Regions from separate parts of the Sinorhizobium sp. NG07B genome, predicted to be linked through region 3. Evidence: predicted binding sites of a transcription regulator. Region 3 holds the regulator's gene; each other region holds the start of a gene.
The links. The regulator LexA, encoded in region 3, represses DNA repair genes until DNA is damaged. The targets are predictions, from matches to a motif close to TGTTCNNNNTGTGTTCNG.
Positions count from the first base shown of each region.

Region 1: a site for LexA is predicted at 2,289-2,306, ahead of dinB (DNA polymerase IV). Genes of this name have one in related genera too.
Region 2: a site for LexA is predicted at 3,106-3,123, ahead of recA (recombinase RecA). Genes of this name have one in related genera too.
Region 4: a site for LexA is predicted at 2,012-2,029, ahead of CO664_RS18635 (metallopeptidase family protein). Genes of this name have one in related genera too.

Region 1 covers NZ_NWTD01000003.1:971,623-977,592, forward strand. The annotation lists gene ligD (DNA ligase D) at 1-2,129, opposite strand, end outside; gene dinB (DNA polymerase IV) at 2,358-3,455, shown strand; partial or broken gene CO664_RS14470 (3'-5' exonuclease) at 3,746-4,706, opposite strand; gene CO664_RS14475 (DJ-1/PfpI family protein) at 4,976-5,572, shown strand; gene CO664_RS14480 (Xaa-Pro peptidase family protein) at 5,635-5,970, opposite strand, start outside.
Region 2 covers NZ_NWTD01000001.1:1,531,126-1,537,095, reverse strand. The annotation lists gene alaS (alanine--tRNA ligase) at 1-1,736, opposite strand, end outside; gene recA (recombinase RecA) at 1,962-3,047, opposite strand; gene CO664_RS07355 (carbohydrate kinase family protein) at 3,279-4,226, shown strand; gene CO664_RS07350 (pseudouridine-5'-phosphate glycosidase) at 4,313-5,251, shown strand; gene CO664_RS07345 (PAS domain-containing sensor histidine kinase) at 5,299-5,970, opposite strand, start outside.
Region 3 covers NZ_NWTD01000001.1:1,675,150-1,681,119, forward strand. The annotation lists gene CO664_RS08010 (DUF2264 domain-containing protein) at 1-456, shown strand, start outside; gene CO664_RS08015 (hydroxyacid dehydrogenase) at 453-1,463, shown strand; gene CO664_RS08020 (sugar phosphate isomerase/epimerase) at 1,460-2,230, shown strand; tRNA gene CO664_RS08025 (tRNA-Ala) at 2,318-2,393, shown strand; gene CO664_RS30630 (hypothetical protein) at 2,706-2,873, shown strand; gene lexA (transcriptional repressor LexA) at 3,108-3,818, shown strand; gene ligD (non-homologous end-joining DNA ligase) at 4,257-5,231, opposite strand; gene CO664_RS08045 (hypothetical protein) at 5,264-5,623, opposite strand; gene CO664_RS08050 (hypothetical protein) at 5,823-5,970, shown strand, end outside.
Region 4 covers NZ_NWTD01000005.1:158,221-164,190, reverse strand. The annotation lists gene trxA (thioredoxin) at 1-313, shown strand, start outside; gene CO664_RS18645 (LON peptidase substrate-binding domain-containing protein) at 459-1,139, shown strand; gene CO664_RS18640 (Trm112 family protein) at 1,150-1,338, shown strand; gene CO664_RS18635 (metallopeptidase family protein) at 1,447-1,881, opposite strand; gene CO664_RS31235 (hypothetical protein) at 2,050-3,003, shown strand; gene CO664_RS18630 (DUF6504 family protein) at 2,915-4,459, shown strand; gene CO664_RS18625 (error-prone DNA polymerase) at 4,456-5,970, shown strand, end outside.

The DNA.
Region 1 (5,970 bases), on a different contig from region 3:
ACGTCAGGACCAGGATCGAGATCGAACACCAGACGACCAGGCACTTCCGGCTTGCCGGGCTCGCAGTTCCACGGATGCAATTCGGTACCGCCGATCTGGGCGATCGCCGCGAGCCCCTCGATCCGGTCGATCTGAAGGTAGGGCTTCTTGTCGCCGAAGACTTTCACCAGCTCAAGCAGGTTGGACGTGCCGGGCATCGCATGTCGCTGAAAAAATTGCTCGCCGCCAATGCCGTCCGGCGCCCGAATGATCGAGCAGGGCCGGCCCCTGATATGCTCGATGAGCCAGGTGCCGACAGCTTCATGATAGCGGGCAAGGTCCTCCTTTGTGACCGGCTCGCCATCGCCGGCGTCCGACCAGAGTGGCTTGTCGGGGCTGGAGATCAGGACGCCCATCACTTCGGCCTTCGCCCCTTTGCGGCGAACCGCCCTCGTCCTTGCGCTCGGCGCCGGCTCGGGTGTGTCGGTCTTGGCCGGCGATGCCGGCCTTTCGGTCTCGACCTCCGCGGCTGGCTTGTCTTCGCGCAGACCCTTGAAGGCTGCCTGACGAACTAGGCCGGCGGCCGTCCAACCTTCGAATTCGATTTCGGCGACGAGTTCGGGCTTCACCCAGGCCACTTCCGCCTGCTTCTTCGGAGCACCGATACCAGTGAAGGGCGATCTTGTCGTCTCGAGCGCCTTCAGCTTCGGAAGCAGCATCTCGACTTTCTCGGCGCCGAAGCCCGTGCCGACCCGGCCGACGTAGACGAAGTGATCGCCGCGGTGAACGCCGACCAGAAGAGATCGAAACTTGCCGTTGGTCCTGGCATAGCCACCGATCACCACCTCATGACCAGCCCGGCATTTCGACTTTGCCCAGGTATCGGTGCGGCCCGACTGATAGGGCGCATCCATCTGCTTGGAGACGATACCTTCGAGCGACAGCTTGCAGGCGGAGCGGAGCACCGCGTCACCGGCGGATTCGAAGTGTTCGACGTAGCGGATATGCGGATCATCGCTCCCGGCAGCGAGGAAGTCTTCGAGCCGCTTCTTCCGCTCGATCAATCGCATCGACCTCAAGTCCTCGCCGCCACCGAAGAGCAGGTCGAAGGCGAAGTAGACAAGGTTAGCGGTCTTGCCTTCCGAGAGCGCGGCCTGGAGTGCTGCGAAATCGGGTGCACCATTGTCGTCCAGGGCGCAGATTTCGCCATCGATGATGCAATCGGGCAATTCGGATGCAGCATCGGCGATCTCTGGATATTTCGCGGTCCAGTCGAGACCCTTGCGCGTCTTCAGCGTCACCTTGCCCTGGGCGACGCGCATCTGGATCCGATAACCGTCGAACTTGATCTCATGCAGCCAGTCGTCGCCGGCCGGCGGCCGCGCAAGCGTCTCGCAGAGCTGCGGCGCGACGAAGCCCGGCAGGTCGATTGTCGTGGAAGTCGCGATATTCTTGCGCGATCTCTTCTTGCGCTCGTCAGCCGCCAGACCGTGCTTGCTGTCCCAGACGGCATCCGCTTCTACATCCGCATTCGCCATCATGAACGGTCGTGGCTTGCGGCCCTTGCCTTCCGCGATCTGCTCCATGCCGCGGCCGGAGGCGACGGAAGTCGCGTTCTCCTCGAGGATCGCCGCGCCGTTTCCCTCAACCGAATGTTCGTCACGATGTTTGATGAGCAGCCAGTTGGTCCGTTTGCCGCCATCGCGATCGTTGCGCATCCGCACCAGGACGAAGCTGCCATGCAGCCGCTTGCCAAGAAGCGTGAACTTGAAGTCGCCCTTCCTCAGGGCCTCTTCAGGTGACTTCCTACCCTCCGGCTCCCAGTAGCCGCGATCCCATAACATCACCGTGCCGCCACCATACTGGCCCTTGGGGATCGTGCCTTCGAAGTCGCCGTAGTCGAGCGGGTGATCCTCGACCTCGACAGCGAGCCGCTTGTCACTAGGATCGAGCGATGGCCCCCTGGTCACTGCCCAGGATTTGAACACGCCGTCGAGCTCGAGCCTGAGGTCATAGTGAAGCCGCGTGGCGTCGTGCTTCTGGATCACGAAGCGGCGGCGGTTCGATGGCTTGACCTGCACCTTACCGCTCGGTTCGCTGGTCTTCTTGAAATCGCGTTTGGCGCGGTATTTCGAAAGATTGTCAGCCATTGGTTTCGCGGACCCTTCCAGTCGTACGAGGAGCGGCGCCGGCGTCTGCCTCCCGATCGTCGATGTTCACAGATGACAACGCGGCCGGCGGTCCGTAGTTTCGCGGGGCGCGCGTGGGTCAGGTCGGTCGAACAGTTGATATCGCGGTAAAGGCTGGTATGTTCCCTATTTGTTTCGGCGCAGATCCTCCGGTAATGCGCCGATCCCCTCGCCATCGCTGAAGCCGTCATGAACGACATAAGCCCCACCCCCATTCGCAAAATCGTCCATTTGGACATGGATGCTTTTTATGCGTCGGTCGAGCAGCGCGATAACCCCGATTTACGCGGAAAGCCTATAGCCGTCGGAGGCTCCGCCGCGCGTGGCGTGGTCGCTGCGGCGAGCTACGAGGCGCGCGCCTATGGCGTTCATTCGGCAATGCCGTCGGTCACCGCCAAGCGAAAGTGCCCGGACCTGATTTTCGTGCCGCCGCGCTTCGACGTCTACAAGGCGGTGTCCCAGCAGATACGGGAGATCTTTGCGGAATACACGCCGATGATCGAGCCGCTATCGCTTGACGAGGCTTATCTTGATGTTACCGAGAACCTGAAAGGCATGGACATCGCCACCGAGATCGCGCTGGAGATCCGTGCCAAGATCAAGGCCGTCACCGGCCTCAACGCGTCGGCCGGCATCTCCTACAACAAGTTCCTCGCCAAGATGGCAAGCGACCTCAACAAACCCAACGGCCAGGCAGTGATCACGCCGAAGAACGGACCGGCCTTCGTCGAGGCCCTCCCCGTCAAGAAATTCCATGGGGTCGGGCCGGCGACTGCGGAGCGCATGCGGAAATATGGCATCGAGACCGGACTCGATCTCAAGGAGAAGACGCTTGAATTCCTGGTGGAGCATTTCGGGAAGTCGGGTCCGTATTTCTATGGCATCGCCCGTGGCATCGATGAGCGCCAGGTGAAGCCCAACCGGATCCGCAAGTCCGTGGGCGCGGAGGATACCTTCGTCGAGGACATCAATGATCTCGATCTGGCGACCGCGGAACTGAAACCGCTCGCAGAGAAGGTCTGGCGCTATTGCGAGGCGCAAGGCATCAGCGGCAAGACGGTCACCGTGAAAATCAAATACTCGGACTTCACCTTGGCGACGCGGAGCCGGACCGGGTCAGCAGCGTTTGCGGGCATTCCTGAAATCCTTGCTGCGGCGTCGGACCTCTTGGCAACCGTCTATCCATTCAAGCGACCTGTGAGGCTGCTCGGTGTCGCGCTTTCAACGCTGACGGCCTCCGAAATCAGTAATGCGCAATCACAGTCCCAACTTGACCTCGGACTCTGACGGGCATCGCCCCGAAATAAAAAAGCCTGCCGCGGGAGGAGGTGCGGCAGGCTTTCCTAAAAGAACCGAACAGCGACTTGGGAGGAGGAGTGCCGCTGTTCCAACAGACGTCCTACTGGGAGGAGGAGTGGGCCGTCTGAAATTCGAAGCGTTGCGGGAGGAGGAGCATCGCTTCGGTGAAAATGATCATACTGCGACAAGCGCCGTCCGCCAGAGTTTATGCTGCACTGCAGGTATGCATCAGCCGCAACAGTCTTTGGGACACATGCGTTACAGCCATCAGGCCCTAACCGATCGAAAGCAGTGAGGTACTTGGTTGGTGGGTCTGCCTCAGGGTATCGATAGATTTCGGACCTGAGATACCGCAGTTCGCCTTCCAGTTCCGGTTCATTGACCTCGATCCACCAGGATTTCGGGCGCACGTCGCTCCCGTCCGACCACCGGTAACCGCGGGCCTTGAGGTGATCCTTCATGTCGAAGGGGCTGTTCTCGGCAAAAATGCGCACCCGTGAGCGCTGACTTGAGCTGTAGAGCTCCGCAAATGCTGTCGTGGAGTGGGAAGCGGTTTCCCGAGCGAGTGCTTCCAGCGGAGCAAAGCAGTCGTCGACCGCTCCATGGCCATCATGAAAGAAGCGAGCCTGGCCAAGCAGTTAGCCGAGTTTCGTTCCCTCGAATCCACGTGAGGACCAGTCGATCTCGGAGTTGGAACAGGCCTATGCCTTGCCTGAAAAAGTCGACGAAAAAGCATCGCAAAACGGGCGGTCAAACCCGCGTTATGAGCGATGACCAGGTCGGCGGGGTCGATAAGCGTTCCCAATGCCCTCATGTCGATGAGCTGTCCGGCCACCATCTCATCGGTGATGCCTGTCAGCCTGGTGATTTCGCCAGGAATGGAAATGCTCGGCTGCCGCAAACCACCATAGAGGCCAGTGACGTCGCCGATGTTGCCACGCTCGTCAAACGTGAAGGCAATTGCCCCTATTTCGATGATCTCATCCTTGCGATGGTTGAGCCGGGTTGTTTCGGTGTCGAGGATGACGCCCTTCAGCGGAAATTCAGGCCGAACGCTTGTGATGACCGGGCGGGGTTCGAGTTCCTCAGAATGCGATACCGCCCTGTAGAGATCAAATGGGCTGCCATTGCCTCTTCAACCGCTGCCGGCGGTGTGGATCGCTTATGATGCAGCGCCCGCGCAGCCTTCTCGGGTCGAGCGACAACATCGTCGGAAAACATATCGATTTGTGCAGTCATTCTTGCAGTCTTGAGCGCCGAAAGGTACGGACGTATCACGCACGCGCACTCAAGTCATGTTCAGCTCGACAGCGCCGAATCCAATCCAGCACTCTAGATCGGAAACGCATAGGACTCTTCTGATGTCTCCATGATATACGCAGAGGGCAAAGAAGCCCAGAGGGAGGGGTCCCCGATAGCTGGAGAGAAGCGGTTAACGCCGCTCTGAAACAAGAGACCAACCCATCCAGTCGAATGAGAAGTTCGTCCGCGGCAGAGGAGGAGAAAACATGCCAGGCAAGAAAATTCTCATGCTTACCGGTGATTTCACCGAAGAATACGAAATCTTCGTCTTCCAGCAGGCCATGGAGGCCGTCGGTCATACCGTCCATATCGTCTGCCCGGACAAGAAGGCCGGCGACATCCTGCGCACGTCCCTGCACGACTTCGAAGGCGACCAGACCTACACCGAGAAACTCGGCCATAATGTCGTCATTAACAAAACATTCGCGGAAGCAGAAACTCAACTCGACGAGTATCACGCCGTTTACTGCGCCGGCGGCCGTGGTCCGGAATACATCCGCACAGACAAACGCGTGCAGGCGATCGTGCGGCACTTCCACGAAAAGCAGAAGCCGATCTTTACGATCTGCCACGGCGTGCAAATTCTGATTGCCGTCGACGGTGTCGTGCGCGGCAGGAAGGTCGGCGCTCTCGGCGCCTGCGAGCCGGAAGTTACGCTGGCCGGCGGCACCTATATCGACCTCTCCCCCACCGAAGCCTATGTCGACGGCACGATGGTATCGGCAAAGGGCTGGACGGCCCTTGCTGCCTTCATGCGGGAGTGCCTTAAGGTTCTCGGCACCGAAATCTACCACAATAAATAAGACTGCGAGCCCGGCACACGATCGTGCCGGGCTTCGTCTTGCCGCGGGAGGTTGCCCGCCCGCTATGCCGCCCCGTGATTCCAGCCGCGCCCTCTGTTGCCGAACATCTTGTATCCGTCACTCGTGACGGCGAGCGTATCCTCGAGCTTGATGAAACCGCGCTTCGGGTGAAGCATCGTCGTCTCGACGGAAATGACCATGCCTGCCTCCAGAGGCCGATCCGCGTCCACGCCTTCATAGGCGACCGGGTGGTTGGTCATCAGGAAGGGTGCTTCGTGGCTGATGAGACCCATGCCGTGGCAGAAGAAGTCGGTAAAAGAGGCCGAAGGCAAGCTTTTCAAAACCGCTTCGGCCGCAGCGATCATCTCGCGGCCGAAAGCGCCGGCCCTGATCCTGGC
Region 2 (5,970 bases), 140 kb from region 3:
CCAAGCACCTCGCGCAGCGCCTCATGCAGCAGGTGGGTTGCCGAATGGTTGGCGCGCAGGCGCGAACGGCGGGCATGGTCGACGGTAAGCGCGGCCGCCTCGCCCCTTTTGATGATGCCTTCCGAGACGGTTCCGTAATGGACGAATAGCCCTTCGCCGCGCTTCTGCGTGTCGGTAACCGCAAGCTTGCCCGTTTCGGTGGCAATGACGCCCGTGTCACCCATCTGGCCGCCGGATTCCCCGTAGAAGGGCGTCTGGTTCAGGATCAGCTGGACGGTCTCGCCCTTGGTGGCGGACTCGACGACCGCACCGTCGCGGACGATCGCCTGGATCACACCCTCAGCCGATTCCGTGTCGTAGCCGAGGAAGTCGGTGGCGCCGTGCTTTTCCTTGAGCTCGAACCAGATCGTCTCGGTGGCCGCTTCGCCGGAACCGGCCCAGTTGGCGCGGGCTTCGGCCTTCTGCCGCTGCATGGCGGTGGAAAACGCATCCGTGTCGACGGTGATGCCCTTGGCCCGCAGCGCGTCCTGGGTCAGGTCGAGCGGGAAGCCGTAGGTGTCGTAGAGCTTGAAGGCCGTTTCGCCGTCGAACCGGTCGCCTTCCGAAAGGCCCGCCGAAGCATCCGCCAAAAGGTTCAGGCCTCGCTCGAGCGTCTTGCGGAAGCGCGTCTCTTCGAGCTTCAGCGTTTCGGAAATCAGCGCCTCGGCCCGGACCAGTTCCGGATAGGCGCGGCCCATCTGGCCGACAAGCGCCGGCAGCAGCTTCCACATCAGCGGCTCCTGCGCGCCAAGCAGCTGCGCATGGCGCATGGCGCGGCGCATGATGCGGCGTAGCACATAGCCACGGCCTTCGTTGGAAGGCAGCACGCCGTCGGCGATCAGGAAAGCGGAGGAACGCAGGTGGTCGGCGATGACCCGGTGGCTCGCGCGGCGATCGCCCTCCGCCTTGACGCCGGTCGCCTCCTCGGAGGCTGCGATCAGGGCGCGGAACAGATCGATGTCGTAATTGTCGTGCTGGCCCTGCAGCACGGCGGCGACGCGCTCGAGACCCATCCCGGTGTCGATCGACGGCCGCGGCAGGTTGACCCGCTCTTCCTTGGTGACCTGCTCGTATTGCATGAAGACGAGGTTCCAGATCTCGATGAAGCGGTCGCCGTCTTCCTCGGCCGAGCCGGGCGGGCCGCCCCAGATCTGCTCGCCGTGGTCGTAGAAGATTTCCGAGCAGGGACCGCAGGGGCCGGTATCGCCCATCGCCCAGAAGTTGTCGCTGGTCGGAATGCGAATGATGCGCTCGTCGCTGAGGCCGGCGATCTTCTTCCAGAGGTCAAATGCCTCGTCGTCGGTATGGTAGACAGTGACGAGCAGGCGCTTGGCGTCGAGCCCGTATTCCTTGGTGATCAGGCTCCAGGCGAGCTCGATCGCCCGTTCCTTGAAATAATCGCCGAAGGAGAAGTTGCCGAGCATCTCGAAGAAAGTGTGGTGCCGGGCCGTGTAGCCGACATTGTCGAGGTCGTTGTGCTTGCCGCCGGCGCGCACGCATTTCTGCGCCGTCGCCGCGGTCGAATAGGGCCGCTGCTCGAGACCGGTGAAGACGTTCTTGAACTGCACCATGCCGGCATTGGTGAACATCAGGGTCGGGTCGTTGCGCGGCACCAGAGGGCTCGACGGCACGATTTCGTGACCGTTCTTGCGGAAATAGTCGAGAAACATCGACCGGATTTCATTCACGCCGCTCATCTTGCGTCCTATCTGTGCACATGCCGGCTGCAACCCAGCGCGTTTTCCGCGCATTGCGCCGTTTTCCTTCAACCCCGCGTCTACCACGCATAGCCGCCTCGCCGATGACGCCGTCACCGGAACCACAGGCTTTTATCTTCCGCATATCATGCTGTCCAGACGGCAGCAAAAACCGGCCGATCTGATCGACGGCCGGTTGATGGCATGCAAACTGAAGTTTGGCTCTTACATGTCGGCCGCTTCGTCGCCTTCGCTCTCCGGCCCGCCATTTTCCAGGAACCGGTCGGCAATCAGCCCGGCGTTCTGCCGCAAGGCCATCTCGATTTCTCGAGCGAGATCGGGATTGTCGCGCAGGAACAGCTTGGCATTTTCACGCCCCTGCCCCAGGCGCTGGCTGTTGTAGGAGAACCAGGCGCCGGACTTCTCGACAATGCCGGCCTTGACGCCGAGGTCGATCAGTTCGCCGGTCTTGGAAACGCCTTCGCCATACATGATGTCGAACTCCACCTGCTTGAAGGGCGGCGCCATCTTGTTCTTGACGACCTTGACGCGGGTCTGGTTGCCGACGACTTCCTCGCGCTCCTTGACCGAGCCGATGCGGCGGATGTCGAGGCGGACCGACGCGTAGAACTTCAGTGCGTTGCCGCCCGTCGTCGTTTCCGGCGAGCCGAACATCACGCCGATCTTCATGCGGATCTGGTTGATGAAGATCACCATGCAGTTGGACTTGGAGATCGACGCGGTCAGCTTGCGCAGCGCCTGGCTCATCAGGCGGGCCTGCATGCCCGGCAGACTGTCGCCCATCTCGCCTTCGATTTCGGCACGCGGCACAAGCGCGGCCACCGAGTCGACCACAAGCACGTCGATCGCGCCGGAGCGAACCAGCGTGTCGGTGATTTCGAGCGCCTGCTCCCCCGTGTCGGGCTGCGAGATCAAGAGGTTCTCGAGGTCGACGCCGAGCTTGCGCGCATAGACCGGATCGAGCGCGTGTTCGGCGTCGACGAAGGCGCAGATGCCGCCCTTCTTCTGTGCCTCGGCAACGGTCTGCAGCGCCAAGGTCGTCTTGCCCGAGCTTTCCGGTCCGTAAATCTCGATGATGCGGCCTTTCGGCAGGCCGCCGATGCCGAGCGCGATATCGAGGCCGAGCGACCCGGTCGAGACGGTTTCGATCTCGACGACGCTGTCCTTCGATCCGAGCTTCATGATCGATCCCTTGCCGAACGAACGTTCGATCTGGGAAAGAGCCGCTTCAAGTGCCTTGCTTTTGTCCACCGATTTGTCCTCTACGAGCCGCAAAGAGTTTTGTGCCATTGGGTCCACCTTTAGGTTATTGGAGCTATCGAGGCAATGAAGCCGCCGCAGGAGATTTTGTACATGCTTTGTTCTATTTTGGCAATGGCACTTCAAGTCCCTGAATCAAAATAGGTATCTTGTGAGTGTTCGATTCCTGTTCACGGGCTATTGTAGCGCATTTCCACAGGCTGCGCGCCAGTTCTCACGGGCTTCTCGCCATAGCGCCGATTCGCCGATAGAGGTGTTCGAATGACGAAGCGGGAAATCACCGTTCTGGGCGGCGCCCATGTCGACCGGCGCGGCCGTATCAGCGGCACGACGGTGCCTGGAGCGAGTAATCCCGGAACCTGGTTCGAGGAGGCGGGAGGCGGCGGCTTCAACGCCGCCAGGAATCTCGCGCGTCTCGGCCACCGGGTGCGGATGATCAGCCCGCGCGGGGGCGATCCGGCCGGTGATCTGGTGGCCGCCGCGGCCGCCGCTGCCGGCGTCATCGATTGCCCATTCATCTTTCTTGATCGCAAGACGCCGAGCTATACGGCAATCCTCGAAAAGGACGGCAATCTGGTGATCGCCCTTGCCGACATGGATCTCTACGGCTCGTTCTCGCCACGCCGGCTGCAGCAGCGTGCGACGCGCGAAATCCTCGCGTCGAGCGATCTCGTGCTCATGGACGCCAACCTGCCTCAAGAGACGCTGACGGCGCTGGTCGATGCGACGGCGGGACCGCACCGCATTCTTGCCGGCATCGCCGTTTCCCCGGCCAAGGTGGTCCGGTACCGCCAAAGCCTGACCGGCCTGGACTTCCTCTTCATGAACGAGGCGGAGGCGCGGGCGCTGACCGGCGCCGCGGCCGCCGACGTAGAGGAATGGCCGTCACTGCTGCGGTCTGCAGGCCTTGCCGGCGGCGTCGTCACCCGCGGCGGCAAAGCAGCGGTTGCCTTCGACCGGGAAGGCGCCTGCCTGGCCATCCCGCCTGCCCTGCCCGCACTTGCAGACGTGACAGGCGCCGGCGACGCGCTGGCATCGGGCTTTCTCGCTGCCCGGCTCGCCGGCTTCGATCTCGCCGGCTGCCTCCGGCGCGGCATCGCCGCCGCCGTCCTGACGCTCCACTCGCCGCTAGCCGCCGCCGAGGAGATGTCGGCGGACAATCTCGCGCGGGTGCTGGCCCTTGTGCCGGAACCCCAAATGCTGTCATGAAGTCCGCAGCCGAATTCCGGGCGGAAGGCGGAAATGCATGACGACTCCCGCCCGCCTGACGCTCCCCTCATCAGAAGCGAAAGACCATGACAAAATCCTCCTCGCCTTTCCTGCCCATCGAGTATTCCGATGAAGTCGCCGCCGCCAAGGCGCGCGGCGCGCCCATCGTGGCGCTGGAATCGACGATCATCACGCATGGCATGCCCTATCCGGGCAATCTCGAAATGGCGCGCAGCGTCGAAGCGATCATCCGCGACCAAGGAGCCATCCCTGCCACGATCGCGGTGATCCACGGCGTCCTTCATATCGGCCTCGATGACGCGAAGCTTGAGGCTCTTGCGAAAACCGAGGGCGCAATGAAGCTGTCGCGCGCCGACCTCGCCTTCGCCCTCGCCGAGCGCCGTACCGGCGCCACGACAGTCGCCGCAACGATGATCGCGGCGGCGCGGGCCGGCATCAGCGTCTTTGCGACCGGCGGCATCGGCGGCGTCCATCGCGGCGCGGAACAGAGTTTCGACATTTCCGCCGATCTGGACGAACTCGCCCGAACCGGCGTCATCGTCGTTTGCGCCGGCGCGAAGGCCATCCTCGACATTCCGAAGACGCTGGAAGTGCTGGAAACCAGGGGCGTCCCGGTCGTCACCTATGACAGCGAAACCTTCCCCGCCTTCTGGTCGCGCGATTCCGGCATCCGGAGCCCGCTGATGCTGAACAGCCCAGCGGCTATCGCGAATTTCCAGCGGATGCGCGAACTGCTCGGCGTCGATGGCGGCATGCTGGTCGCCAATCCTGTCCCGGAGGAAAGCCAGATTCCGCGGCAGGAGATGGAAATCTACATCGCGCGTGCTCTGGACAATGCGGCGAGCGACGAGATTACCGGCAAGGCGGTGACACCCTATCTGCTCGACAATCTCTTTCATATGACCGAGGGCCGGAGCCTCGAGACCAATATTGCGCTCGTCGAGAACAACGCGCGCCTCGCCGCCGAGATCGCCGTCGCGTTGGCGGCAGGCGGGGCGAAGTAGAAGTAGAAGGACTTTGCGCCCGCCGCCCATAGGCGTCGGCCATCCTCTCAGGAATCCAGCATTTCCCGGACCGCCACTGCCAGTTGCTTCAGCGAGAACGGCTTCGGCAGGAAGCCGAACTTGGCATCGGCCGGCAAGTTGCGGGCAAAGGCATCTTCCGCATAGCCCGAGACGAAAATGAACTTGAGGTTCGGGTATTTTTTTCGCAACTCGCGCAACAGCGTCGGGCCGTCCATCTCGGGCATTACCACATCCGAAACGACGATATCGACGGCGCCGTCGAGTTCGTCCATGATCTCCAGCGCCTCGACGCCCGATCCCGCCTCATGAACCGTATAGCCGCGGGTTTCGAGCATCCGCTTGCCGCCGCGACGGACCGCCTCCTCGTCCTCGACGAGGAGCACGACGGCAGAATCGCCGGTGAGGTCGGTAGGCTCCGCTTGTGCAGCCGGCGCCGTGGCTGCCTCCCTTGCCGATGGGCCGGCGGCACTCGCCTCACCCGGAGCGGCTTCCTCGCGCGCCTCGGCGATTTCCACATGGCGCGGCAACAGGATGCGGAATGTCGTGCCCTTGCCGACTTCCGACTCGGGATAGATGTAGCCGCCCGACTGCTTGACGATCCCATAGACCATCGACAGACCAAGGCCCGTGCCCTTGCCGACTTCCTTCGTCGTGAAGAAGGGCTCGAAGATCTTGTCCATGATCTCCGCCGGAATCCC
Region 3 (5,970 bases):
ACCTGGCTGCTGCCGGCCACGCCCTGGCATGTCCGGGTGCACAGGATCACGACGCCGCGGCCGCTTGAAACTGCCGAGGGCGGCTTTGCCATTGCCAGACGGGACTTCGAAGCCGATACACTTTCCGCACAGGCGGGTTGGGCCTATGCCATCGGCAAAGAGGACTTCAGCGGAATCCACGACCTCGGCTCGACAGTCACGCGCCAAGGTCTGGCACAGAAGGCGGCGCCCAATACCAATCTCATCGCCGCAAAGACCCTGGTGCCGCAATTGCGCGGCACGATCCCCGCCGGTGAGACTATTCTCCGCTGCGCCGTGCTGGCCGTTCGCGACATCTCGGCCGTGTCGGGCGATTGGGAAGGTCCGCCCGCTGTCCCCGAGATCGCCGAACTGCGCACCGTCGCCGAAGAGGGCGTAAGGGTCAGCGCCATGCAAGCGCCGGGACGCATGTCATGACCCCCCCGGCGATTGCCTTCGCGATGCAGCCCGAAAGGACGGAACACGTACTCACACCGGAACTTTTCGCACGCATAGACCGTCTCGCTCGCATACTCGATCGGCAACCCATGACCGTTTTCGGCGACGGCCGGGGAAGCCGCTTGCTCGCCGAAGCGGAGATCCTGGTGACCGGCTGGGGCGCCCCGAGCTTCGATGCGAACGCCCTTCGATCGGCCCCTCGTCTTCGGCTCATCGTCCATGCGGCAGGAACGGTCAAGGACCTGATCGATTTGTCCGTGTTCGATGCAGGAATCACCGTCAGCCATGCGGCCGAAGCCAACGCCGTGCCGGTCGCGGAGTTCACGCTGGCGGCAATCATTTTTTCGGGCAAGCACGTTTTTCGCTTCCGCGACCTTTATGCCGCCGACAGAGGGCGTCAGCGCATCCAGCTGCTGCAGGGGCAGGCTATTGGAAACTACCGCCGCACCATCGGCATCGTTGGCGCCTCGCGGATCGGAAGGCGGGTGATCGACCTGCTTCGCCCCTTCGATTATCGGGTGCTGCTCTACGATCCCTTGGTCGGGGAAGAAAGCGCTTCGGCTATCGGTGTCGAAAAAGCCGATCTCGAGACGCTGATGGCGCATTCGGATATAGTCTCGCTGCATGCGCCTTCTCTGCCCGAGACCCAGCACATGATCGACGGGCGGCGGCTGTCCCTGATGAAGAACGGTGCGACACTGATCAATACGGCGCGGGGTGCGCTCGTGGACGAGGCCGCACTGATAGACCGGCTGAAGACGGGCGCAATCAATGCCGTCATCGACGTGACGGATCCCGAGGTGCCGGAAGGAACGTCGCCTTTCTATGATTTGCCGAACGTCTTCCTAACGCCGCACATTGCCGGCGCCATCGGACTTGAGAGGACGCGACTCGGCGAAATGGCCGTCGACGAAATCGAGCGCTTTCTGGAAGGCCGGCAGCTGCTGTTCGAAGTCCGCAAGCACGACCTGGAGCGCATGGCATGAGCGATTTCGAACCGGGGCTCTGCACCGTCACCTTCAGGAGCTTGCCTCCGGAAAAAATCGTCGGCTTAGCCCGGAGCGCCGGTCTTGCGGCGATCGAATGGGCAGGCGACGCTCATATTGCTCCGGGCGACACGTCCAACGCCCGGATCGTCGGGCTCCTCAGCGCAAGGGCCGAACTGACGACATCCTACGGATCCTATGTCGCGCCACCGACTGACGACCTCATCGAATTCAGGCGTGCGCTCGAGAGCGCGATTGCACTCGGTGCCTCGAATATCCGCATCTGGCCAGGCACCCGCCGGCGCGATTCAAAGGACTACAGCGCAGGCGAAAGACGTGATGCCGCAAAGGCGATCCGCGACATGGGCGCCGAAGCCGCGCGCCACCGCGTGACCGTCTCGCTGGAATATCACCCGCAATCGCTGACTGACACGACCGACTCGGCAAGCCGCCTGATCGACGCGATCGCCCACGACAATGTTTATCTCTATTGGCAGCCGCGGCCCGGGCTGGAGCTCGGCGAGGCGCTCGCAGAGGTCGCCCGCATCGGTCAGCATGTATCTCATGTCCACGTCTTCGCCTGGGATCGAAATCGCAACCGTTTTCCCCTGGCATCGGCATCCGACTATTGGCGAAGCGTCCTCACGGCCCTCCCCGCATCGCGCTGGACCGGGCGACGCTTTGCAATGCTGGAATTCGTCGCCAATGACGATCCCGCCGCCTTCATCGAGGACGCCGCGACGCTCAAGCAAATTCTCCTCGAGTGACATCCACGACGGCCCCGATCCTCCCCACGCGAGACGCCGGGAGGGACTGGCGCGGGCGCTCAAATCCGCCTATATAGGTGAACGGCTGGGGTCGTAGCTCAGTTGGGAGAGCGCCGCAATCGCACTGCGGAGGTCGAGGGTTCGACTCCCTTCGACTCCACCAAACGACCTTTGTCCGACCCGGAGACATAGGTAACAGAACATCGCTAAGACATCAGCGACATCTCTGTAGCGGGCCGATCCGACGTGGCTCGTCACCCTCGGACGACCACCACTTCAGACTGTATTCGCAGCAGACCCATTGCGAACGCGAATTCCGTTAAGAAGCGAGCGACCCGAAGTCAGAGGGAGCGGTGTTTTCCACCCGATGTGCCGTCTTCCCGCCTTGCCCCTCGCTTGCCAAAGAGCCTGATTTGAGAGAGACTTAGCACCTGGCATCATTGCATATCGGCAACTCCCGCAAGTGGGGACTACCATGCCTCTCAAATCTCTGATCGCCGCCGCCTTAATCGCTCTTCTCACACTTTCAGGATGCGCCACGACAGGCGCTACGGGCAACACGACCTACACCCAGTGGTACGGCCCCTACCCTGAACCCGACTTCGACGTTCTTAGCCCCGGCGGGCTGCGCCTCGCCTACTAGGACGGCTTGTCAAGACGATGCACAGCGTCGTCAAAGGTGAGCAAACGCTCGCCTATGTGTGACGCTTGCCGCACGCAAGTCTTCACCACCATCGAAACCCGCAAACCGTCCGTGCCGCCCTGATAGCGGACGCGCCTCGACGCATGAGTTCACGGAATATTAAGTGCTTGCGGAACACATATGGAACGGATAGTTTCTGTTCTTGATTTGTTTCGCGAATCTGGAGTGACGCGCATGCTGACCCGCAAGCAACAGGAATTGCTTCTGTTCATTCATGAACGGATGAAGGAATCCGGGGTCCCGCCCTCCTTCGACGAGATGAAAGATGCGCTCGATCTTGCGTCGAAATCGGGCATCCACCGGCTGATCACTGCGCTGGAAGAACGCGGTTTCATTCGCCGGCTACCCAATCGGGCCCGAGCGCTCGAGGTCATCAAGCTGCCGGAAGCCTATTCGAGCCCAGCCCAGCCGCGGCGCGGCTTCTCGCCGAGCGTCATCGAGGGCAGCCTCGGCAAGCCCCCGGCACCGAAGCCGGCGCCAACGCCACCGGTCGAGAGCGCGTCTATGACAGTGCCGGTCATGGGCCGGATCGCCGCCGGCGTGCCGATTTCGGCCATTCAGAACAATACGCACGAGATTTCCGTGCCGGTCGAGATGATCGGCAGCGGCGAGCACTACGCCCTCGAAATCAAGGGCGATTCGATGATCGAGGCGGGCATTCTCGATGGCGACACGGTGATCATCCGCAACGCCAGCACCGCCAGCCCGGGCGACATCGTCGTCGCCCTGATCGACGACGAGGAGGCAACCTTGAAGCGATTCCGCCGCAAGGGCGCATCGATCGCACTGGAAGCGGCGAATCCGGCTTACGAAACGCGCATCTTCGGACCCGACCGCGTGAAAATTCAGGGCAAACTCGTCGGTCTGATCCGGCGCTATCACTAGGCCGATTTGGGTTCCTGTGCCGATCCTGTGTGCGGTCGTTTCGCGCGGTCGCGACGACAGAACTGTTCTCTTTGCCTTCCGTGATCTCGCTTACTGCGGCCGGCGTTTATTGGTCTCGGCGTCCGCCATGCCACCGGCAAGAAGCGCTCTCGTATTCCGGCCTGTTCAAAGCTGTTTGTGGGCGTCTTTTTTGAACGTCTCCCTCTTGCGCTCCACATGGATTCGTTTTAAACGCCCGCCATCGCTCGATTTTACGAGCACGAGAGGCCTCGTGGCGGAGTGGTGACGCAGAGGACTGCAAATCCCCTCCACTTTCAATAAAATCAATATCGTTTCTGAAAAAGCGGCCGAAAATACCTCGTTTTCCGTCGTTTTTGGCACATTGATTTTTCAGAGGAATTCAGAGTTTTCAGAAACGCCATCGGGCCGATTTTTACGTCAGTTTGTGAGCTCGAACACCGTCGCATCGTCGGCCCTCTCCCTTATGCCTTTGAACGACGGATGCCGGAGCTTGCCATCCTGTGTCCAGGCGCGATACTCGGCCTCAGCGACCAGCACTGGCTCGACGAAGACGGCCCCCTTCCTCTTCAGGTTCACCGCCGGCGAATCCGTCCGGATTGCCTCGAGCAGCTCGCGCAGCTTGGCTGACTCCGCGTACGTCCATCCGGTTCCGCAGCCGCCGACATAGACAAGCTCACCCCTCCTCCTTGCCGCCAGCAGCAGCCGACCGATCGCGCCGGGGACGGTTGACGGCTCGAAGCCGACGATCACGAAGCTGTCGCTGCGCACGCACTTGATCTTCTGCCAGTCGGGCCGACGGCCGGAGTGATATGGCTTGTCACGGCGCTTGGCGACAATCCCCTCGAGGCCGTGCTCGCAGGCGATCCGGAAGAACTCTTCCCCACTCGCCTCGACTTCCTCCGACAGCCGAATGACACCGGCACGGCCGGCGACGATCGGCTCCAGCAGCCGCCGGCGTTCGCTGAGTGGCAGCCGGCGCAGGTCGCGACCGTCGAGATAGAGGAGATCGAACGCGAAGAAGAGGATTTCGCGGGGATCGTGCAGACTGGGCTTCCTGCCGAGGGCACGCTGCAGCATGCCGAAGTCAGAGCGGCCGTGCTCATCGAGCACGACCGCCTCGCCGTCGAGGATTGCGGTCATCAGCCCAAGAAGCCGCGCCTCGGCAGCGATTGAAGGGAAGCGGCTCGTCCAATCGTAGCCGCCGCGAGTGATGATCCGCACGCGACCGGTCTCGATATGGACGGCCAGGCGGTAGCCGTCCCACTTCACCTCGAAGGCCCAGTCCCGCCCTGATGGAGGCCGATCGACGAGCGTTGCGACGCAAGGCTCTACCCGCGCCGGCAGAGGGTCCGGCGGCGCTTCTGGCGGCTTATTCGAGGATGCTCTGGCCATGAGCAATTAACGCGCGGATCAGGGAAAAAGCCTCATCGATGGGCCTTCCTCCATCCAGCTTCGCGCGCGGCCTCCTCAGAGCAGAACCACCATTCGCCGTTCAACAGGCTAATACGCGTCTCGCTGTAATACTCCTGGCCCGGGATGTGATAGATGCGTTCGCCAGTCTGGTAGCTGATATTGCCTTTAATGTCGCAGCCGACGATGGGCGGTATAAACTCAGAAGCGGCGAACAGCGCTATCGCCGCAACGCCAACAATGCCGGTAACTGAACCGCCTTGCTGTTTGCGTGCCCATTTGTCGCGATGGTTCGGCCAGGCTCGTTCGGGCACGTTACCCTTCACAGGACGCTTGCTGCGCTGTTTCGGGTCAAACTCGAAGACTTTTCCCATTACATCCTCCAACGCGAGGATGCCGCCCATCGATGTGGGCGTCTAGCCGCCCAAATGGAGTAGTTTTGGGAGCAAACGCAAACCGCATTGACTCTCGCTGAAACCAGAACATAATAAGAACATTCATCGGCGTTGCGGCCGCCAATCGGAAAACCCGTGGGGTAAAAGACTCCGTTGCGTGCGCGGAGAAGGAGACGTCATGTCTGCTGAGAAGCAAACTTCCGACATCGACGAATTCGATGCGTGGATGGATGAGGTCGCATCGGCACTTGCCTGGCATGGCGGAGACGCGGAAGCGACAATCCGGACGCTCCTCGCCGACTGCAAGCATCTACGAGAGCAACTGG
Region 4 (5,970 bases), on a different contig from region 3:
AATCGGTGCTGTTTCGAAGAAGCTCGATCAGATCGAGGAGGCTCGCAAGCTCGGCGATCCGGTGGCTCTCGAGCAGCAACTGGCGCACAACCCGGACGACCACGCGGCACGGCTGAAGCTTGCCAAGATCCGCAATGTCGAGGGCGACAGGACCGGCGCCGCCGAGCATCTCCTGACGATCATGAAGCGCGACCGCAGCTTCGAGGACGACGCCGCCCGGCGCGAGCTCCTGTCCTTCTTCGAAGTCTGGGGACCGAAGGATCCGACGACGATTGCCGCCCGGCGCAAGCTGTCTTCTCTTCTCTTCTCCTGATCGGAAGACAGCCGGCAGCCGAGCCGTTTTTTGCGTCTCCGATCGCAGCTTTTGCCTTGAGATTTTCGAGGGATGCACCATTTCTTGAGCGTGCGGCCCGCGTTTATGAAATGGGGGACGCCGCGATCTTCAGGGGCAATCGGAAATGCATGTCGGAAATGCGCGTTATCTCAGTCCGAAGGATCTGCCGGAGATCATTCCGGTCTTCCCCCTGACGGGCGCGCTGCTGCTTCCGGGTGCCCAGCTTCCTCTCAACATCTTTGAACCCCGCTACCTCGCAATGTTCGATGACGCGCTCTCCGGTGACCGGCTGATCGGCATCGTCCAGCCCTCCTTTGCCGAAGGCCGCAGCGACATCGATTCCTCGCCGGTGCCGGCACTCTGCCAGGTCGGCTGCATCGGCCGCATCACCTCCTTCGCCGAAACCGGCGACGGCCGCTACATCACCTCGCTCACCGGCGTCTGCCGCTACAGGCTGTTTGCCGAAATTTCCGGCGTGCGCGGCTATCGCCGCTTCCGCATCGGCCCCTTCGCGGCCGATCTCGAAGGGCCGGACGACGAGGCCCTCGTCGACCGCGAGGCGCTGCTCGCCGCCTTCCGCGCCTATCTCGACGCCAACAAGCTGGAGGCCGACTGGGAAAGCGTCGAGCGGGCGAGCAACCGTACGCTCGTCAATTCGATGGCGATGATGTCGCCCTACGGGCCGGCGGAGAAGCAGGCGCTGCTCGAAGCGCCCGATCTCAAGACGCGGGCCGAAACGCTGATCGCGATTACCGAGATCGTACTCGCCCGCAATTTCGGCGATCTCGACAACATTCTGCAGTGAAGACGAAGCCATGGACGCAAACGCCAGCAGGGTCGATCCGAAACTTCTCGAATTGCTCGTCTGTCCGCTGACAAAGGGGCGGCTTAGCTACGATGCCGAGGCCCACGAGCTGGTCTCGGAAAAGGCCCGCCTCGCCTATCCGATCCGCGACGGCGTGCCGATCATGCTGGTCTCGGAAGCGCGCAAGATCGAAGATTAGGCGACGGTTGCTTGCCCCTCATCCCGCTGCCGCGACCTTCTCCCCACGAGCGGGGCGAAGGTGCCGGCAGGCGGATGAGGGGCAAATCGATGGAAGGTCGTTTGTGCCCTAACCGCCGACGTGCTCGACGCTCGCCTCGATCCGCTCCATGTCGTCGTCGGAAAGACCGAAATGGTGGCCGATCTCGTGAATCAGCACATGGGTGATGATATCGCCGAGTGTTTCCTCGTTTTCCGCCCAGTAGTCGAGGATCGGGCGGCGGTAGAGGGTGATGCGGTTGGGAAACTGGCCGGTCTCCATGGTGAAGCGTTCGCCGATGCCGCGGCCTTCGAAGAGGCCGAGCAGGTCGAAAGGCGTCTCGAGCGCCATGTCTTCGAAGACGTCGTCGCTGGGGAAATCGGCAACTTCGATGATGAGGTCCGTCGTCAGCTTGCGGAATTCGTCCGGTAGGTGGCTATAGGCTTCAAAAGCAAGCTGTTCGAATGTGGTAAGCGTCGGTGCGTGGCGTTCCTGCCAATCATCGGTCTGGTCAATGCGGGCCATAGGCACTCCTTGTTGCCCTCATATAGCGATTTCCCGTTTGTTTTTCGAGTGTTGAATTCTGTTCAGGCGGGGCTGAGGAATAAATTCTTATTCTTTGCTGTTGACTCTTCCTGCCAGCTCTGGAATCCATAAGAACATAACATGAACATTTGATGGGAGTTGACCGTCATGGCCGAGAACGCCGTGCAACGGCAAACCATACTTTCCCTTCGTGACACCATAGCACGGATTGAAAATTGCAGCTTGCCTGGAATCGTGCGGACCGCCAAGACGGCCGATGCCGCCGGCTTTCGGCGCGGCAGTGAAGGGACCTTGCATCACAAGGTGCTGCCGCTCGGGATCGGGCCGCTCGACGGTCTCCTCAAGGGCGGGCTGCCGCTCGAAGGGATGATGGAAATCCGCAATGCCGAAACCCGCGATGCGGGCGCGGCCGCCGGCTTCGTGGCGGCGCTTGCGGTGCTCTACCAGCAGGAGAGGAGGGAGAAAGGCCATCTCGCTCCGGTGCTCTGGATCAGCCAGGCGCTCGCTTGCCGCGAGGCGGGGCAACTCTATGCGCCCGGCCTCAAGTCCTATGGGCTCGATCCGGAGCGCTTCCTCTTCGTCGCGGCGCGCACCGTCAAGGATGCGCTCTGGGTCGCCGAGACGGCGCTTTCGGTGCCGGTCTTCGCCGCGGTCGTTCTGGAAATCCGCGGCAATCCCGCCTGTCTCACCTTGAGCGAGAGCCGGCGCCTCAATGTCCGGGCCCGGGCGGGTCATGTGCCTCTGCTTCTCTTCCGCCAGGCGGGCAAGGAGGAGGCGAGCAGCGCCTTTTTCCGCTTCCAGATCAAGCCGGCGCCGGCCGGCGAACGTCCTCTCCCCGATGGCTCGGTGCTTTGCGGCAGCATCGACCATCCCGCCTTTCACCTCCTTGTCGAAAAAAGCAGGGCTTATGCCGCTGCCGACATCTTTCTGGAATGGAACGCCCATGACCGCCGCTTCTACCCCCTCGACGAACGCCGGAGCGCCGCTCTTCAGGCCAACGGACAGCCAGAGAATCCTGTCGATCCACTTTCCTCACCTGCCGGCCGACCGCCTCGCGCGCAGCCGCTGGGGCGCCTCCTGGCTTTCGCGCGGGCGTCCTGATCATCCGCCGGTCGTTTTCGCCGCCAAGATCGACAATGCCATGCGCCTCGTCGCGCTCGACACGCTTGCCGAGAAGATCGGCCTGAAGCGCGGGCAGGGGGCGGCGGAGGCCCGCGCCATGTGCCCGGCGCTCGACGTGATCGCCGCCGATCCGGCGGCCGACCAGGCCTTTCTGGAAGGGCTTGCCGACTGGTGCGACCGCTACACGCCGCTGGTCGCGCTCGACGGAAAGGACGGCCTGTTTCTCGACATCACCGGCTGCGCCCACCTGCATGGCGGCGAGAAGGGGCTTGTCAGCGATCTCCTGTCCCGGCTTTTCTCGCTCGGCGTCGAGGCGCGGGCGACCGTCTCCTCCGCAGCCGGCCTTTCCTGGGCCGCCGCCCGCTACGGCGATGTGGCCGTCATCGAAGCGGGAGAGGCCGGTCGGGTTCTTGCACCCTTGCCGGTTGCGGCGCTCCGCCTGCCGGAGGAAACCGCCGCAGCCCTCGAGCGCGTCGGGCTGAAACAGATCGGCGACCTTCTCGAAGCGCCGCGCGCGCCGCTTGCCCGCCGCTTCGGTTCCCTCCTTCTCCTCAGGCTCGACCAGGCGAGAGGCGCGGCGGACGAACCTTTGTCGCCGCGCCTGCCGGTGCCGAGCTTTGCCGCCGAGCGCCGGCTCGCCGAACCGCTGATGGACGAGGAATACATTCTCGAACTGACCCGTCACCTTGCCAAGGACGTCCGCACTTCGCTGGAGCGGCATGGCGAAGGCGGGCGGCTGTTCGAGCTTCTTCTGTTTCGCGTCGACGGACGGGTATTCCGTGTGCGGGCGCATGCGGCCATGCCGTTGAATGATGCCGGCCGCATCGCGGCGCTCTTTCGCGAACGGCTGCAGGCGGTCCATGACGATCTCGATGCCGGCTACGGCTTCGAAATCCTCAGGCTGGCCGTTTTGCGCAGCGAAAGGCTCGATCCGGCGCAGCAGGATTTTTCCGGCGTGCCCGAGGAAAGCCAGCCGCTTGCCGCCTTCATCGACAAGGTTGCCGCCCGGTTCGGCCCTGATTGCCTGATGCAGGCGAGCCTTGCCGAAAGCCACCTGCCGGAGCGGGCGGGCGGGTTTGCCGCGGTCAGGAATGTAGCGGCGGTGATGGCGCCGCCTGGCTCTGACGACAGGGTCTTTCCGGAAAACCGCCCGCTTCGGGTTTTCGCCTACCCCGAACTGGTGGAGGCGACGGCCGAGGTGCCGGACGGCGCCCCGCGCAGCTTCAACTGGCGAAAGACCCAGTATCGCGTCGCCCGCGCCGAGGGTCCCGAGCGGATCGCCGCCGAATGGTGGATCGACGGGGAGGACCATCCGACGCGCGACTATTTCCGGGTCGAGGATCAGGAGGGCCGCCGTTTCTGGCTGTTCCGCGAAGGCCTTTACGGAAGGGAAGTCGCGGCAGCCCGCTGGTTCATGCACGGAGTTTTCGCATGAGCGAGGCGCCGATCTTCTACGAGCTTGGAGCGCGCACGAATTTCTCCTTTTTAGAAGGGGCGGCGCCGGCCGAGGAGATGATCGTCTTTGCCAAGAAGATCGGGCTTTCAGGCCTCGGCGTCGCCGACCGCAACAGCGTGGCCGGTGTCGTCAGGGCCCATGCCAAGGCAAAAGTGGAGAATTATCCTTTCCAGCCCGGGGCCCGCCTGGTCTTTGCCGATGGCACGCCGGACATTCTCGCCTATCCCCGGAACAGGCAGGGCTGGGGGCATCTCTGCCGACTGCTCAGCGCCGGCAACCTGCGTTCGAAGAAAGGCGACTGCACGCTTCATCTCGCCGATCTTCTCGAATGGCAGGAGGAACTGCTGCTGATCGTCATGCCGGGCGAAGGCCGGCCGCAGCCGGAAATCCTGGGCACGCTTCTTGAGACATTGCGGGAGCATGCCGGCAACCGGCTCTATCTCGGCCTGGCGCCCCGTTATGACGGCTTCGACCGGCATGACTTCGCCGTTCTCGCCGCCCTCGCCAGGAGCCTCGATGTCCGGCTTCTGGCCACCAATGACGCACTTTATCACGATCCGCACTACCGGCCGCTTGCGGATGTGGTCACCGCCATTCGCGAGCATGTGTCGATCGCCAGCGCCGGCTTCCTCCTCCAGAAGAATGCCGAAAGGCACCTGAAGGGCCTGCAGGAGATGGTCCGGCTTTTCCGCGACTATCCCGAAGCGATCGTCAATGCGGGCAAATTCTTCAAGCGGCTTTCCTTCAGCCTCGACGAGCTCAGCCATCAATATCCGGACGAAAACGCCGCGGGCGAGACGCCGGCCGAAAGCCTGCGGAGGCTCGTCGCCGAAGGTGCGCGCGAGCGGTATCCTTCCGGCGTGCCGGAAAAGGTAAAGCGGCAGATCGAATACGAGCTCGAACTCATCCACGACAAGAAATACGAGCCCTATTTCCTGACCGTCCACAAGCTGGTGAAATTTGCCCGCAGCGTGAACATTCTCTGCCAGGGGCGGGGGTCTGCCGCCAACTCCTCCGTCTGTTTCTGCCTCGGCATCACCGACGTCGATCCGCAGAAGTTCACGCTGCTGTTCGACCGCTTCCTGTCGCGCGACCGCGACGAGCCGCCCGATATAGATGTCGACTTCGAACACGAGCGGCGCGAAGAGGTCATCCAATATATCTACAGAACCTACGGCAAGGAGCATGCCGGGCTCACTGCCGCGGTGATCAGCTACCGCTCGCGTTCGGCCGGCCGCGAGGTCGCCAAGGCCTTCGGCCTGTCGGAGGACATACAATCGGCTCTCGTCAGTTCCGTCTGGGGCTGGGGCACTTCGCCCTTCACCGAGGAACAGGCGAGGGGGGCGGGGCTCGACATGGCGGATCCGCTGACGAGGCGCGTGCTTGCCTATGCCAGCCTGCTCATGAACTTCCCGAGGCACCTCTCCCAGCATGTCGGCGGCTTCGTCATCACCCGCGACAGGCTCGACGAGGTTGTGCCGATCATGAAC